Regions from separate parts of the Rhizobium sp. 01N424 genome, predicted to be linked through region 1. Evidence: predicted binding sites of a transcription regulator. Region 1 holds the regulator's gene; each other region holds the start of a gene.
The links. The regulator LexA, encoded in region 1, represses DNA repair genes until DNA is damaged. The targets are predictions, from matches to a motif close to TGTTCNNNNTGTGTTCNG.
Positions count from the first base shown of each region.

Region 2: the regulator LexA is predicted to act here: its motif matches at 2,190-2,207, upstream of AC1DNK_RS01615 (DNA recombination protein RmuC).
Region 3: the regulator LexA is predicted to act here: its motif matches at 2,572-2,589, upstream of AC1DNK_RS16125 (DNA polymerase IV).

Region 1 is NZ_JBFTRK010000007.1:95,375-100,347, forward strand. It holds gene kdsA (3-deoxy-8-phosphooctulonate synthase) at 1-692, opposite strand, end outside; gene AC1DNK_RS18335 (VOC family protein) at 689-1,567, opposite strand; gene lexA (transcriptional repressor LexA) at 1,772-2,485, shown strand; gene AC1DNK_RS18345 (ComEC/Rec2 family competence protein) at 2,466-4,892, opposite strand.
Region 2 is NZ_JBFTRK010000001.1:308,501-313,473, reverse strand. It holds gene def (peptide deformylase) at 1-440, opposite strand, end outside; gene AC1DNK_RS01620 (methyl-accepting chemotaxis protein) at 538-2,034, opposite strand; gene AC1DNK_RS01615 (DNA recombination protein RmuC) at 2,240-3,466, shown strand; gene AC1DNK_RS01610 (ribokinase) at 3,511-4,410, shown strand; gene AC1DNK_RS01605 (methyl-accepting chemotaxis protein) at 4,642-4,973, shown strand, end outside.
Region 3 is NZ_JBFTRK010000005.1:276,377-281,349, reverse strand. It holds gene AC1DNK_RS16145 (PleD family two-component system response regulator) at 1-965, opposite strand, end outside; gene AC1DNK_RS16140 (response regulator) at 984-1,355, opposite strand; gene AC1DNK_RS16135 (DUF3572 domain-containing protein) at 1,491-1,799, shown strand; gene AC1DNK_RS16130 (hypothetical protein) at 1,802-2,467, shown strand; gene AC1DNK_RS16125 (DNA polymerase IV) at 2,593-3,888, shown strand; gene AC1DNK_RS16120 (GNAT family N-acetyltransferase) at 3,885-4,973, opposite strand, start outside.

The DNA of each region.
Region 1 (4,973 bases):
GCACGCGCCAGGGTCTCGACGAATTCGCGCTGGCCGCCGCTCGAACCGCCCTGCCCGCCCGGCTGCTGCACGGAATGCGTGGCGTCGAAGATAACGGGAGCGCCAAGTGCAGCCATGATTGGCAGCGAGCGCATGTCCGATACCAGTGTGTTGTACCCGAAGGAGGCACCGCGTTCGCAGAGCAGGATGTTCGGATTGCCGCTGGCATTCAGCTTGGCGAGGACATTCTTCATGTCCCAGGGCGCCAGGAACTGGCCCTTCTTGACGTTGACGATCCGGCCGGTCTTGGCGGCAGCAACGAGAAGGTCCGTCTGGCGGCTGAGGAAGGCCGGGATCTGCAGGATGTCGGCGACGGTTGCCACCTGCTCGCACTGCTCTTCCGTGTGGATATCGGTCAGAACAGGAAAGCCGAATTCCTTCTTCAGATCGGAGAAGACTTCGAGCGCCTTTTCAAGACCGATGCCGCGCTCGGCAGAAAGCGATGTGCGGTTCGCCTTGTCGAAAGACGACTTATAGACGAGGCCGATACCGAGCGACTTGCAGAGTTCGCTCAGAACACCGGCGACCATGAAAGCATGGTCGCGGCTTTCCATCTGGCAGGGACCGGCGATCAGCGACAGCTTGCCCGTATTCGAAAAAGTAACGCGTCCAGCACCCTCGCCGGCGACGACTTCTGCATTGGTATTTGTCATTGGGTCTCCTCGAAGGCAAAGATTGCGCCTTGTCCCGGCGCCGGCTTCACCAGCAGACGATTGTTCATACTGACATGGGTGATCCCGTTAGCAGCCAAATGCGCCGCTGTCACGGCCAGATCACCGACCGAAAACACGATTGCGCGCGCCCTGAGGCCGTTATCGGTGACAAGTGGCTCGGCATCGAAATAGGCCTCCATGCCCTCGCTCGAGAAGATGGAAAGTCTCCCGTTCGGCAATTCGAAGTATAGGCCGAGTGCCGCCTCCTTAGGCTCCACTCCACCGCTGGCCGTCTCCAGAAATTCGGCGAAGGCCTGCGGATCCTCAGCGCTCAGGGCAATCTCGCTGATGCCGGTGACGCCGTTTGCATGGGTTTCCAGTGCCTTGCGATCGGCCGGAAAGGCGTTGATCCGCTGGCAGGCGAAGAAGAAGACATCGGGTGCCCGGAGATCGGCGGCAAAGGCGAGCTTGAAGGCGCCTGTCGCCTGTGTTCCGTCGGGCATGACGATCGGCCGCGAGAATTCGACCATATCACCGCCGCTCAGCTGTGCGCCGTCATAGGAAGCCTTGTCCGCATCGGCATCATCGGTGCCGAAGACAACAGCCGAAAAGCCGTCATCGCCGCAGCGGAAGCGGAAGGCCTGATCGCGGGCGACGAAGCTGTTGCCCTTCGCGACGGCCGCGTCGCACTCCGCCTGGTTGGCGACACCGAGCGGTTCGAGATAGGTCCTGTCGGCAAGGAAGACGCAGGCATTCTCCGTTCCGAACGGATGACGGCCATCGGCCGCGACGGTGAAACCGAGACGGCCGAGTCGCTCGCGGGCAACATCTATATGGGTGACGGGCAGTACCAGATGATCGAGCGGATGCGTCATGGCGGTTCCCTCCGGTGAAGCCGGCAGAGATTTGCACTCCCTGCCCGGCAAAGCGCAAGCGTGGATCACCAATCCGGCAAATAAACTTTCAAAAACGACGAAAAATCATCGGAAGTTTTACCAATATTTAGGCACTTGCGGAACACATATGGAACATATAGTGTCCGTTCTGGCTTTGTTTCACGAATCTGGGGAAAGACTTCGATGCTGACGCGCAAACAACAGGAGCTTCTCCTCTTCATTCACGAGCGGATGAAAGAGTCCGGCGTACCGCCGTCCTTCGACGAAATGAAGGACGCGCTCGACCTGGCTTCCAAGTCGGGCATCCATCGCCTGATCACCGCGTTGGAAGAGCGCGGTTTCATTCGCCGCCTACCGAACAGGGCGCGCGCACTCGAGGTCATCAAGCTTCCGGAAGCCTACAGCCCGAGCATTCAGCCGCGCCGCGGATTCTCGCCGAGCGTCATCGAAGGCAGCCTCGGCAAGCCGCAGCCGGTCGCGCCGCCGAAGCCGGCGAACGAGGACAATCACACGTCGATCTCCGTGCCGGTCATGGGCCGGATCGCAGCCGGTGTGCCGATTTCGGCGATCCAGCAGAACACCCACGACATTACAGTTCCCGCCGACATGCTCGGAAACGGTGAGCACTATGCTCTTGAGGTCAAGGGCGACTCCATGATCGAGGCCGGCATCTTCGACGGCGACACGGTCATCATCCGCAACACCAATACCGCCAATGCCGGTGATATCGTCGTTGCGCTCGTCGATGACGAAGAGGCAACACTGAAGCGCTTCCGCCGCAAGGGCGCGTCCATTGCGCTCGAGGCCGCCAACCCGGCTTACGAAACCCGCATTTTTGGACCTGACCGCGTCAAGGTTCAGGGTAAGCTCGTCGGCCTTATCCGCCGCTATCACTGAGCGGTTCGCTTTCACCAAAAGCTCCACTGCGCCAGTCATAGGCGCGGTGGCGGGTCCAGGGACGATCGAGACCCTCGAATGATGTGGTGATTTCGGCGATCCCATTGGGGAAACGAAGCTCGACAGCGCCTGTCTTCCGCAGTGTCTCCCCGGTGAAAAGCAGGGCGCCTGAGCGGCAGGTATCGAAGCGCAGGCGAACCGGTGTGACGACGATATCGGATATGTCGCAGGCTGGGCCAAGGAACGCCGCATTCTCGATCACGGTCAGGATCGAACCGTTGTCGAGCTTCGCTGTACACCAGGCCTTTTTCACGCATGAGAAGCGCTCGCCCGTCGCACTGGCCTTGATCGCGTTCATGGTGTCGTTCTGCTGTGCCTCCGTCAGTTTCAGCCTTTCACCGCGCGGTGCGGTGGGAATATCCGGGAGCGCCGGGAACGCCGGTGACAGATGCTTATCGATCACCAGAGCGCGCCTCCATTGATCAAAGATGAAGCCCGGTGGCCGCTCGCGATTGGTGGCGAGGCCGTTGTCGCTGACGATGCCCGCCATGCTCCCGTCCTCGGCAATCACGATTTTCGGCGGCGGAGGACCTCCCAACATCGCGGCGGCTGTCGTCGATGCCATCAAGATCGCGGTGCCGAGATGGCGCATGCGGCTGCGCAGCAAAGTCAGCAGCAGGAAACCTGTCACCGCCGCGGGAAAGTACCAAGACGCCAGGCGCCCGACGCCGATATCGCCGCCCCATGAGGCAACCGTCCTGGCGATGGCGATCACCAGATCGAGCCCGAAACCCGTCACCTGCCACGCCCATGCATCGAGACCGAAGGGCATCAGCAGCATGGCAATGAGGCCGAACGGCATGATGATGAAGGAGATAATCGGCATTGCGGCGAGATTGGCTGGCAGGCCATAGGCCGTCAGCCGGTGGAAGTGCTCGACCGAGAACAATGCAGTCGAGAAGCCGCCGATGACGGAGGTCAGCAGGATGCCGCCGAAGAACGCGGCGGCGGAAGACAGCATCCTGACGGCGCGAAACTTTGCGAAGGGCCGGTCGCGCACCGGCCTCTCCTTCCAGAGCGCATAGCCCGCGACGAGGGCCAGTGTCGCGGCGAAGGACATCTGGAAGCTTGGCCCCATGATCTCCGAGGGTGAGAGGATAATGATCACCAGCGCCGACAGGGCGACGTTGCGCAGACTGATCGACGGCCGGTCGAAGAAGACCGCCGCCAGCATGATCGCCATCATGATGAAGGCGCGTTCGGCAGAGACAGCGAAGCCCGAGATCAGAAAATAGGCGGTGACGGCGGCAAGCGCACCGGCTGCGGCGATCTTCTTGACGGGATAGGCCTGGACGACAGCCGGAAACAGGCTGAGCACGCTGCGGAAGCCGACGAAGAAGATGCCTGCCGACAGCGCCATGTTGAGACCGGAAATGGCAATGATATGCGCAAGCCCGGATTGGCGCAGCGCCTCGGTCGTCTCGCTCGAAATGGCGCGGCGCTCGTCCGTGACGAGAGCGGCGGCGAAAGCGCCGGTGTCGCCAGGCAGGATGCCTCTGATACGATCGCCGATGCCGCTTCTGAGGCGATAAAGCCATTCAATAGCGCGATCCTGCATCGATCCGGGCTCGGGTTCGGCCGCTGGCACCACGGCAGGGGCACCATAAAAGAAACCGTTGCCACCGACGCCGTCGAAATAGGCACCGAACGAAAAGTCGTTGAGGCCGGGAAGAGCAGGCCCAGACGGCGGCGTCAGCCTTGCCCGGCCTTTCAGCCAAGTCCCGGTTTCGAACTCCGCTTTCTGGCCGCGCGCAATCACGGTCACCTGCTCTGGCGGTCGCTTCAGCGCCGGGTTCTCCGTCGCCTTGAGCGCCAGCAGATACCGCCAGCCGCCGCGGCCATCGCTTTCCCGCCGCTCTACGCGGCCTGTCAGCGTCGTCGTTACCGCCGAATCGAGAACGACAGTACCAGCTCTCCAGGTCTCGAATTGTGCGGCGAGGATGCCGGCAGCAATCAACGTCATGGAGGCCACGCAGATCCGGCTCCACTGCCGGCTGCGATCGGTCACGGCGAGCAGCAGAAGCAGCACGACCGCGCATGAAAGCGGCACAGCCGGTGAAATGTCTGCACCGCAGGCAAACCAGAGAAGGGAGCCCAGTCCGAGCGCCACCGGCGCAAACAACATGCGGCCGCCATAAGCCAGCTCTTCGACAGCGCAGGCCGGCAGGCTTTGCACAACACGGCGCTGCAGCGACCGAAGAGCATGAATAGAAAGCTGCCGGCGGTGACCTAGATTAACAGGTGCGAGGAGAGAGCCCGCTGCAGGCGGCATCAGCAGCGTCTGCGGCAATTTGGCCGCGGCGCCGATGGTGATCGTGCTGACGTCGCTGGTTTTCAACTCCGGCATGCAAAGAGCCTGATGACCCGATAGAATACAACCAGAATGCAACCCTGCGCGCGTTTCAGCAACAATAATCGATTGAAAAAT
Region 2 (4,973 bases), on a different contig from region 1:
ATGAACAGCACACCGTTGAGGTGATCGATCTCGTGCTGCAGGCAGGTGGCCAGCAGGCCGTCGGCATCGATGGTCTGTTCCTTGCCGTCACGGTCGAGATATTTCAGCGTGATGACGGCAGGGCGCTCGACCTCGGCGTAATAATCCGGGATGGACAAGCAGCCTTCCTCATAAACGGAACGCTCTTCCGAAGACTTGAGGATCTCCGGATTTATGAACACCTGCGGCTGCTTGTCTTCGCCTTCGCGCGCCACGTCTATAACCAGCATGCGGCGCGGAACGCCGATCTGGATCGCGGCAAGGCCGATACCGGGGGCGTCGTACATGGTCTCCAGCATATCGTCGGCGAGACGCTTCAGCTCGTCATCGACGCGCTCGATCGGCTTGGAAGCCTGGCGGAGAACGGGATCGGGAAGAATGATAAGTGGCTTGATGGTCATGGCGTTCCCATAACCTATCTTTTAAAGCGAGGGAATTATCCGGGAAGTGCCGGAGGCGCTTTTTTATGTGCGCCTCCGGAAAATCGCCGTATTCGTCTCAGGCCGCGCGGCGGCTGGGAGCGCTGCTGCGCATTTCCATCCGAGTACCGAAACGCTGCAGCAACTCCATGAGATTGCTGACTTCGCCGCGCAGACGGCGGGTCTCGGCCGAGGTATGCTCGACCATGCCAGAATTCTGCTGGGTGATCGTATCCATGTTGCGGATTGCAACACTGACTTCGTTGACGCCGGTCGCCTGATCGCGAGCGGCAGCGGCGATTTCTGCGACCACATGATTGATCATGTCGATGCGGCTGATCATGTCGCCCAGTGCTTCGCCGGTGCTACTGACGATGCCGACGCCCTGGTCCACCTGCGCAGAGCTCTGCGAGATCAGGTTCTTGATCTCTTTTGCCGCTTCTGCAGTGCGCTGGGCAAGCTGGCGGACTTCCTGGGCGACGACCGCGAAGCCCTTGCCTGCTTCGCCTGCACGTGCCGCTTCGACACCGGCATTCAGCGCCAGAAGGTTGGTCTGGAAGGCGATCTCGTCGATGACGCCGATGATTTTGGCGATTTCATCCGACGACTTCTCGATACCGGCCATGGCGGAAACGGCGCTGTTCACAAGCTCGCCGGAATTCTTCGCACGCTGCTGTGTTTCACGCACCGCATCCGAGGCCTTCTCGGCATTGGCGGCGGTCAGCCCGACGCTGACGGACAGCTGCTGGAGCGCAGCTGAGCTTTCTTCGACGCCCGCAGCCTGCTGTGCGGTCCGAAGCGCCAGATCGTCGGCAGCCTTGGAGATCGTGTCCGTGCCGCGCAGGATTTCAGCCGAGCTGCTGCGAACCGAGCCGAATGACGTGCGCAGCGCGGCGACGGCGCGATTGTAGTCGTCGGCCATATGCTTGAAATTGCCCGGAAGGTCGGTGGGTAGCTTGGCATCGAGGTCGCCGGCGGAGAGCGCTTCCAGGCCACGGCGCAGATGATCGAGCGCCATCGCCTGGTCGGCTTCCGCCTTGGCGCGGTCCTCCTCCAGCTTGCGGCGCTTTTCTTCCAATGCCTCGAGATAGACGGAGATCGAATAGTCCATATCCAGCATCCCGGCCTTGATGACGGCGGAAAGCTTCTCGGCCAGTACCTTGCCCTGCTGGCGGCCGAACATCGACGGCCACTGCTTGTCCATGATGCCCTTAACGAGCTCGGACATGACGATCGCGTAGCCACCGATATACCAGCGTGGCTCCAGGCCGATGCGGGCGTGAGTGCGGCCGACTGCGGTGACGCCCTTCACGTAGGTTTCGTCGAAATTGCCACCAGCCAGATTGGCCCAATGGTTCTCCTGCGCCTTCTTGGCGTGGCCCATATGGGATTTGTCGGAGAAGAAGCTGGCAACGGCCGGGGTCTTGGCGATCTTCTGATAGAATTTGTCAAGCGCACCGCCGACCAGCGAGCTGATGACAGGCCGGATCTCGCTCATCGTCTTGCGGGCAGCATCGTCGAGCTCGATGAAGTCGAGGCGCTGCTTGAGGTCGGATTGCGATTGCTGGCTGCTCATGATGTTCTCTGTCTGCGCGATGCGCGGTAAGGATCTGTTTCGGCAGAGACATTTCTAAAATATGGTTGAGCAATCGTTAAGCATGGCCACGATTTGTCGTCCCCCTCCCAAAGTGGACTGCGGCCTTTTGATCATACCAAAGCTACCTGTGGATTCGTTCACGTTTTGATCTGGTCAATGATTTGAAGTTTGCTATGGTGGCCGGATGAACAATTCTGCCGACTCGCTCACTATCTCGCTTGCCGCCGTCAATCCGGCCATTCTCGCCATCGCAGGCGGCGCCATCGCCGCCATGGTCGTCGTCCTCGTGTTCTTGCTGTTCAGAAGCAACAACTTGCGGCGCGAGCAGAATGAGGAAGCCGCGATCCGATCGGCGGAAGCCGATATGCGCATGTCGGAGCTTCTGAAAATCCAGGCGGAGATGCAGGGCCGCATTTCGACCATGGCGGAAGTGTTCGGCACGCGGCAGGCAGAGCTCAATCAGGCGATCAACCAGCGTCTTGATGGCATGTCGCAGAGGGTCAGCCACACGATCACCGAACAGACGAAATCGACCCACGAAAACCTGCAGAAGCTGCAGGAGCGGCTTGCTGTCATCGACGTCGCCCAGAACAACATCCAGATGCTTGCCAAGGACGTCGTCGGCCTGCAGGCGATCCTTTCCAACAAGCAGACGCGCGGCGCCTTCGGCCAATCGCGGATGGAGACGATCGTCGCCGACGGACTGCCGATGGGCGCCTACGCCTTCCAGCAGACGCTTTCCAACGGCTCCCGGCCGGACTGCACCGTGAAGATGCCGAATGGCGCACCGCCGCTCGTCATCGACGCCAAGTTTCCGCTCGAAGCCTGGAACGCCATCCGCGACGCCGGCGGCCCAGATGCCACCAAGATCGCCTCCCAGCAGTTCCGGCGCGATATGGAAGTGCATATTCGCGATATCTCGGAAAAGTATCTGATCCAGGGCGAAACCCAGGACACTGCCTTCATGTTCGTGCCCTCGGAATCAATCTTTGCCGAGGTTCACGAGAATTTCGAGCCGATCATCCAGAAGGCGCATCGCGCCCGGATTGTCATCGTGTCTCCTTCCCTGCTGATGCTGTCGATCCAGGTGATCCAGGCGGTTCTCAAGGATCAGCGTATGCGCGCACAGGCGCACGTCATTCAGGGTGAAGTCGCAAACCTCATGGACGATCTCGGCCGCCTCGATGAGCGGGTGCGCAAGCTGCAAGGGCATTTCGCCATGGCGCAGAAGGATGTCGACATGATCGTCACCTCCGCCGACAAGCTGACCAAGCGTGGCTCGAAGATCGAGGCTCTCGAATTCGAAGCGACGGGCGATACCGGCAAACCGGAACGCGAAGACCAGCCAGCAGCGAAATCAGTCGAGAGCCGGACAGGCCTTCTCAAGCTCAGGGTGGTTGACGAGGAGTGAGCCCTTCGGGCAGTGTCGCGCCAATTAAAGGACGGGACATCCACATGATCACTGTGTTCGGCTCCATCAACATGGACCTCATCGCCACCACCGCGCGCCTGCCGAAGCCGGGTGAAACCGTGGCTGGGACTGGCTTTGCGACTGCCGCCGGCGGCAAGGGTGCCAACCAGGCGCTTGCTGCGCGCCGTGCAGGCAGCACCGTCAATATGGCCGGCGCAGTCGGCAAGGATGAATTCGCCGCCCCCGCCATCGCGCTTCTCAGTGAAGCCGGTACCGGACTTTCCAAGGTCAATCATGTGGATGGCCCAACCGGCACCGCCCTGATCCTCGTGGGCGGCGACGGCGAAAACATGATCGCCGTCGTTCCCGGTGCCAACGGCACCGTCAGCCCCGAAGATGCCGAGGCCGCGGTTGCGGCAATGCAACCCAAAGATATTCTCATGCTGCAGCTTGAGGTTCCCCCGGCTGCCGTCGAGAAGGCTCTTGATGCGGCCCACAGGAAGGGCATCCGCAGCATACTCAATCTCGCACCGCTGATTGCCGATGCGCCGCGCCTTGGGCGGCTGGCAGATATCGTCATCGCCAACGAAACGGAATTCGAGCTTCTGGCCGGACAAGAAGGCATGAGCGCTGGCGATCGCGAGGCCGCCTTGAAGCGCCTTCACGGCGAAACCGGACAGACGCTGATCGTCACACTTGGCGCCGATGGCGTCATTGCCATTCGCGATGGCGAGCTCGTCCGGGCAAAAGGACTGAAAATCGAGCCCGTCGATACCGTCGGTGCCGGCGATACCTTCTGCGGCTATTTCGCCGCAAGCCTCGACGACGGTCTCGATTTTGACACGTCACTGCGCCGCGCCGCTATTGCCGGATCCCTTGCCTGCCTCAAGGCGGGAGCTCAGCCGTCGATCCCTCTCAGCGCTGAGGTCGCAAACAAGCTATAGACTTTTCTGTTTCCGATACACTCTACGAAAACCCTCTGCCGCCAAGGCAATTCAGGGGCTCAATTCGTACAGTTTCATTCAAATTTAAGAGATTTCTGGCGATCTTTCCGGCGATCGTCAGGCTTCAATTTTAACGGCGCCTGGACTTTTGCACGGCTGCTCCATGACGGTGCGGCTCACCCTCGCCTGTGCCGGAAATGTTCGTCCGGCAAGTCGCCCCGCCGAGGCACCATGTTCATCTTCCGCATGAAGTCGCTTGCCGCAAAACTCATTGTCATCACCGGCGTCGCCATCGCGCTCGTCCTTTTTGTATCAAACTTTTTCCTCATCGATCAGACGCGCAGCCGCGTGCAGACGCTGACGATGGACCAGGCGAATCTTGAGGCAAAAGCCATCGCCAACGAAATCGCCGCCAATGTCGGCGAACTGGCGAGTGCTGCGCGCTCTATGTCCGGCGTTGTCGGCCGCGGCCACGAAGGTGGCAACTTCGACCGCAAGGGCATCATCAATATCCTGAAGGCCAATCTCGAAAAGAATGCCTTCGCGTTCGGCAGCTGGTTCTG
Region 3 (4,973 bases), on a different contig from region 1:
TTGCCCCGCGCCATCGAGCGGTTGAAGAGCACGTTCAGGTGATTGTCGAGATAGCGGCGGTTATTCAGCCCAGTGAGTGCGTCGGTAACCGCGAGCTCGATCGTGTGCTTGACGCTGGCGCGCAGGCGGTCGTTGAAGCGCTTGCGGCGGATCTGCGTCAGGCTGCGGGCAACAAGCTCGTTCGGATCGAGCGGACGGATGATGTAGTCGTTGACGCCGAGATCCAGCGCCCGGATGACCATGTCGTCGGCGCCCTGCTCGGTGATGATCAGGATCGGGAGGAAGCGTGTGCGCTCCAGCGAACGGAACTGCGAGCAGAGCCGAAGCGGATCGTAATCGTCGAAATTGGTGTTTACAATCACCAGCTCGAACGCATTTTCCGCCGCTTCGAAGAGAGCCGCCTGCGGATCGGAGATCGCCGTGACATCGGCGATCGGCTTCAGCGTCTTGATGATCCGTTCCTGCGAATTGGCGCGGCCATCGACAAGCAGGATCTGGCCTGCGTCCTCGGCCCGTCCCTCGCCTGCCCGCAGCAGATCGTCCATGCCCATGGTCTGCGCCGTTTCGGCGCGGATACGCAGTTCGTCGCTCAGCGTCTTCAGGCGCAGCAAGCTCTTGACCCGCGAGATCAGCTGCAGGTCGTTGACCGGCTTGGTCAGAAAGTCGTCGGCGCCAGCCTTCAGCCCGCGCACGCGGTCGGCCGGCTGATCGAGCGCGGTGACCATGACGACGGGGATATGCGAGGTCTTCGGATTGGCTTTCAGGCGCTCACAGACCTCGAAGCCGTTGAGACCCGGCATCATGACATCGAGAAGAATGATATCAACCTGGTTGCGATCGCAGATCGCCAGCGCCTCATAGCCATCGGCAGCGGTCAGCACGTCGAAATACTCGGCGACGAGCCGCGCTTCGAGCAGCTTCACGTTCGCCGGAATATCGTCAACAACCAGAATGCGCGCAGTCATGAGCTTCTTTCCGATGCACTAAGCATCGCCGAGATACGTCTTGATCGTTTCGATAAATTTGGGAACCGAGATCGGCTTGGACACATAAGCCTCACAGCCGCCCTGACGGATTCGCTCCTCATCGCCCTTCATCGCGAATGCGGTGACCGCGATCACGGGAATGACATGCAGTTCGTCGTCCTCTTTCAGCCACTTGGTCACCTCGAGACCGGAAACCTCCGGCAGCTGGATGTCCATGAGGATCAGGTCCGGACGGTGTTTTCGAGCAAGATCAAGCGCTTCCATGCCGTTCCGGGTCTGGATGGTCGTATATCCCGAGGCCTCGATCAGGTCGCGAAAGAGCTTCATGTTGAGCTCATTATCTTCTACAATCATCACCTGTTTGGGCATGGCAAGCTCGTTCCTATGTTCCGTCCCTGCAAATGTCCGCCTGACAAGAAGCGACCTGCGAACGCGCGGCTCGACGAAACCGATAGCGGCAAGCTACCGGTATTTGGTTGAAAAAAAGGTAACTTACCCAGCGAAATGCAAAGCAACTTCAAGACCTCTAAACAACTGGCCAGGGATCCGCATGAAACGGCGATCGCCGTACTCGGCTGGCTTGCAAATGAACCCGACATGTTTTCGCGTTTTCTTGCGCTGACCGGCATTGAACCGGCCCAGGTGCGCAACGCGATCAACGATACGGCCTTCCTTTCCGGCATGCTCGACTTCGTCATGCAGCATGAGCCGACGGCCCTGGCTTTTTGCCAGGCGAGCGGCACGCCGCCCGAGGCGCTCACGGCTGCCTGGCAGCATTTCGCGTCGCCCGGTCTCGATTCGGGGCAGTATTGACCGTGGCAGAGATCGAGCACCTCGACACATCGCATGTGCGGCTCGCCGACCGGCCGCTGATCGTCTGCGACGTTGATGACGTCGTGCTGCAATTCATCGTGCCGTTCGAACGCTTTCTTGAGAGCGAGGGCTACCGGCTGGTGCCGCGATCGTTCAAGCTGCACGGAAACATCGAAACGCCGGACGGGACAGCGGCTGACGAAGGCACGGTCAGCCGGCTGATCGAAACCTTTTTCGAGCGGCAGGAAGAGTGGCAGGCGCCGCTTCTGCTTGCAGAGGAAACTCTGGCGCGCCTTTCCGGCACTGCCGACATCGTGCTCCTGACGGCCATGCCGCCCGTCTATCGCGACCAGCGCCGCAGGTTGCTCGACCGCTTCGAGCTGCATTACCCGCTGCTCGCCTCGCTGCAGCCCAAGGGGCCGATCGTCAAGGCGCTGCACGGCACCCGCGATGTGCCTGTCGTGTTCATCGACGACATGGTGCGCAACCTTCATTCCGTCCATGACCATGTCGAGGATTGCCTGCTGCTGCACCTGATGCCGGAGTCGGACATTCATCGCTTTGCCCCTTCGGCCATGGAAGGCATTGCCCGGGTGAAGGGCTGGGAGGAGGCATCTGTTCATATCGGCGAACACTTCGGCGCCTCCGGCGGCAATGGCCGCGGCTGATCCGCTGTCTTCATCGATCCAACGGCCCCAAAATGCCGTTTGTTATCCAACGCCACGGCGCTCCTCTGTCTTGAGACTCAAGAACTTAGAGCGTAATGTCGCGATGTTCAATATTTGTTCCCGTGATGACTTTGGCTGCACCTGACAAGACACCCGGCTTCTGTCGCGACTGCCTTGCCGAGCAGAAGGCGGAGACGCGCCGTTGCGTCAGCTGCGGAAGCCCGCGGCTTGTCCGGCACAAGGAGCTCTATGGCCTGACGCTGGCGCATATCGACTGCGACGCCTTCTATGCGGCAGTCGAAAAGCGCGACAATCCCGAACTCGCCGACAAGCCGGTGATCATCGGCGGCGGCAAGCGCGGCGTGGTTTCCACCGCCTGCTATATCGCCCGCATTCATGGCGTGCGCTCCGCCATGCCGATGTTCAAGGCCCTGGAAGCCTGCCCGCAGGCGATCGTCATCCGGCCCGACATGGAGAAATATGTCAGGGTCGGCCGCGAGGTCAGGTCGATGATGCAGGAGCTGACGCCGCTGGTGCAGCCGCTATCGATCGACGAAGCCTTCCTGGAACTCGGCGGCACCGAGCGCCTGCACAACGATCCCCCTGCCCGGACGCTGGCGAAATTCGTACGGCGGGTGGAGAAGGAGATCGGCATCAGCGTGTCGGTCGGGCTTTCCTATTGCAAGTTCCTCGCCAAGGTTGCTTCCGACCTGCAGAAGCCCCGCGGCTTTTCGGTCATCGGGCGTGAAGAGGCTGTCGAGTTCCTGGCGCCGCGCCCGGTGACGACCATCTGGGGCGTCGGCAAGGCATTCGCGGCCACGCTCGAATCCGATGGCATCCGGACGATCGGTCAGCTGCAGCAGATGGAAGAGACGGACCTGATGCGCCGCTATGGCAGCATGGGCCAGCGCCTCGCGCGGCTCTCCCGCGGCATCGACGATCGCGAGGTGCATCTCAACGAGGCAGCGAAAAGCGTCTCGTCGGAAACCACCTTCTTCGAAGACATTTCCCGTCACGAGGATCTCGTGCCGATCCTGCGGAACCTCTCCGAGAAGGTGTCCTGGCGGCTGAAGAAGGATGACATCGCCGGCCATACCGTCGTGCTGAAGATGAAGACTGCGGATTTCAAGCTACGGACGCGCAACAGGCGGCTGGAAGACCCGACGCAGCTTGCCGACCGGATCTTCCGCACCGGCGTTGAGCTGCTTGAACGGGAGACCGACGGCACTAAGTTTCGGCTGCTCGGCATCGGCGTCACCGATCTTTGCGATCCCGGCCGCGCCGATCCGCCCGATCTGATCGACGAGCAATCGACCCGCCGCGCGGCCGCCGAAGCAGCGATGGACAAGCTGCGCGAAAAATTCGGCAAGCACACCGTCGAGACCGGTTACACGTTCGGCAGCGGCAAGCGCGACCGCTAGGCGACGGCCATCGCGTTGATCTGCGCCAGCACGGCCGCCTTGTTCAGCGCGGCCTGGGCGTGATCGGGCGCCAGTTCGAGGGCTCGCGAATAGCTTTCCGCCGCATCCTCCAACCGTCCCATCCGGCGCAGAACATTGCCGCGATTGTTAAAGGCCGCGGCATAGGACGGCGAAAGGGCGATGGCGCGCTCATAGCTGACGATGGCCGCATCATCCTCGGACAGAGCGGCAAGGATATTGCCGCAGGTGCAATGGGCCGCCGCATTGCCAGGCCCGGCGGCCAGCGCCTCAAGGATCGACGACTTTGCAGCATCGAGGCGGCCCTGCTGCAACAGCACGAGCGCCAGCTGACGAAGGGCCGCAAAGTGCCCAGGCACCGCTTCGATGATGCGGCGATAGCCGGATTCGGCGCGCGCCAGGGCGCCAGCGCGGTGATCGGCGATCGCGGTGCGCATCAGCGCCTCCAGCTCGACATCCGCAGCAGGCCGGCGCCGTGCCGCTTCGAGGCTTTCAGCCAGCGCCAGCGTCTGGGAATGAGAAGGATCGGTGGCGAGGATCTGGCGGCAGCAGAGATTGGCATTTTCGATATCGCCTTTCGCTGCCATCTGCGCGGCGCGGTAACAGGCCGCGTCCAGCGAGCGCGGGTCGAGACGATCGCCGATATTGCGTTCGGAGACCGTCATCACCCTGCGACGCTCCACCAGCTGCTGTTCGCCGCCGAAAGTGAACTTGTAGGCAAAATCTCCGGTACCGAAATCGTAGTTCCGGTAGCCGTTCTCGATTGCCCAGCGAAGGCAATAACAATGCAGCGTGAAGCCCGGGCTGTGAGAGGCCGCGTTGCTATCCCGGCTGCCGATGAAGCAGATCATCGTCTTCTTCTTGTGATCGAGATAGAGGACCTGCATGGCGACAGGCCTGTCGCCCTCCCAAAGCACAGGCACCAGAAGCGATCCGTCATCAAGCGAACCGGGCAGCATCTTGCGGCAACCGGCAATGATACCGGCCGCATAATCCGGCTGACGCACACCCCATTGCGCATTCCACATCGCATAGAAGGTCTCGAGATTCTGCTCGAATGTCTCGGC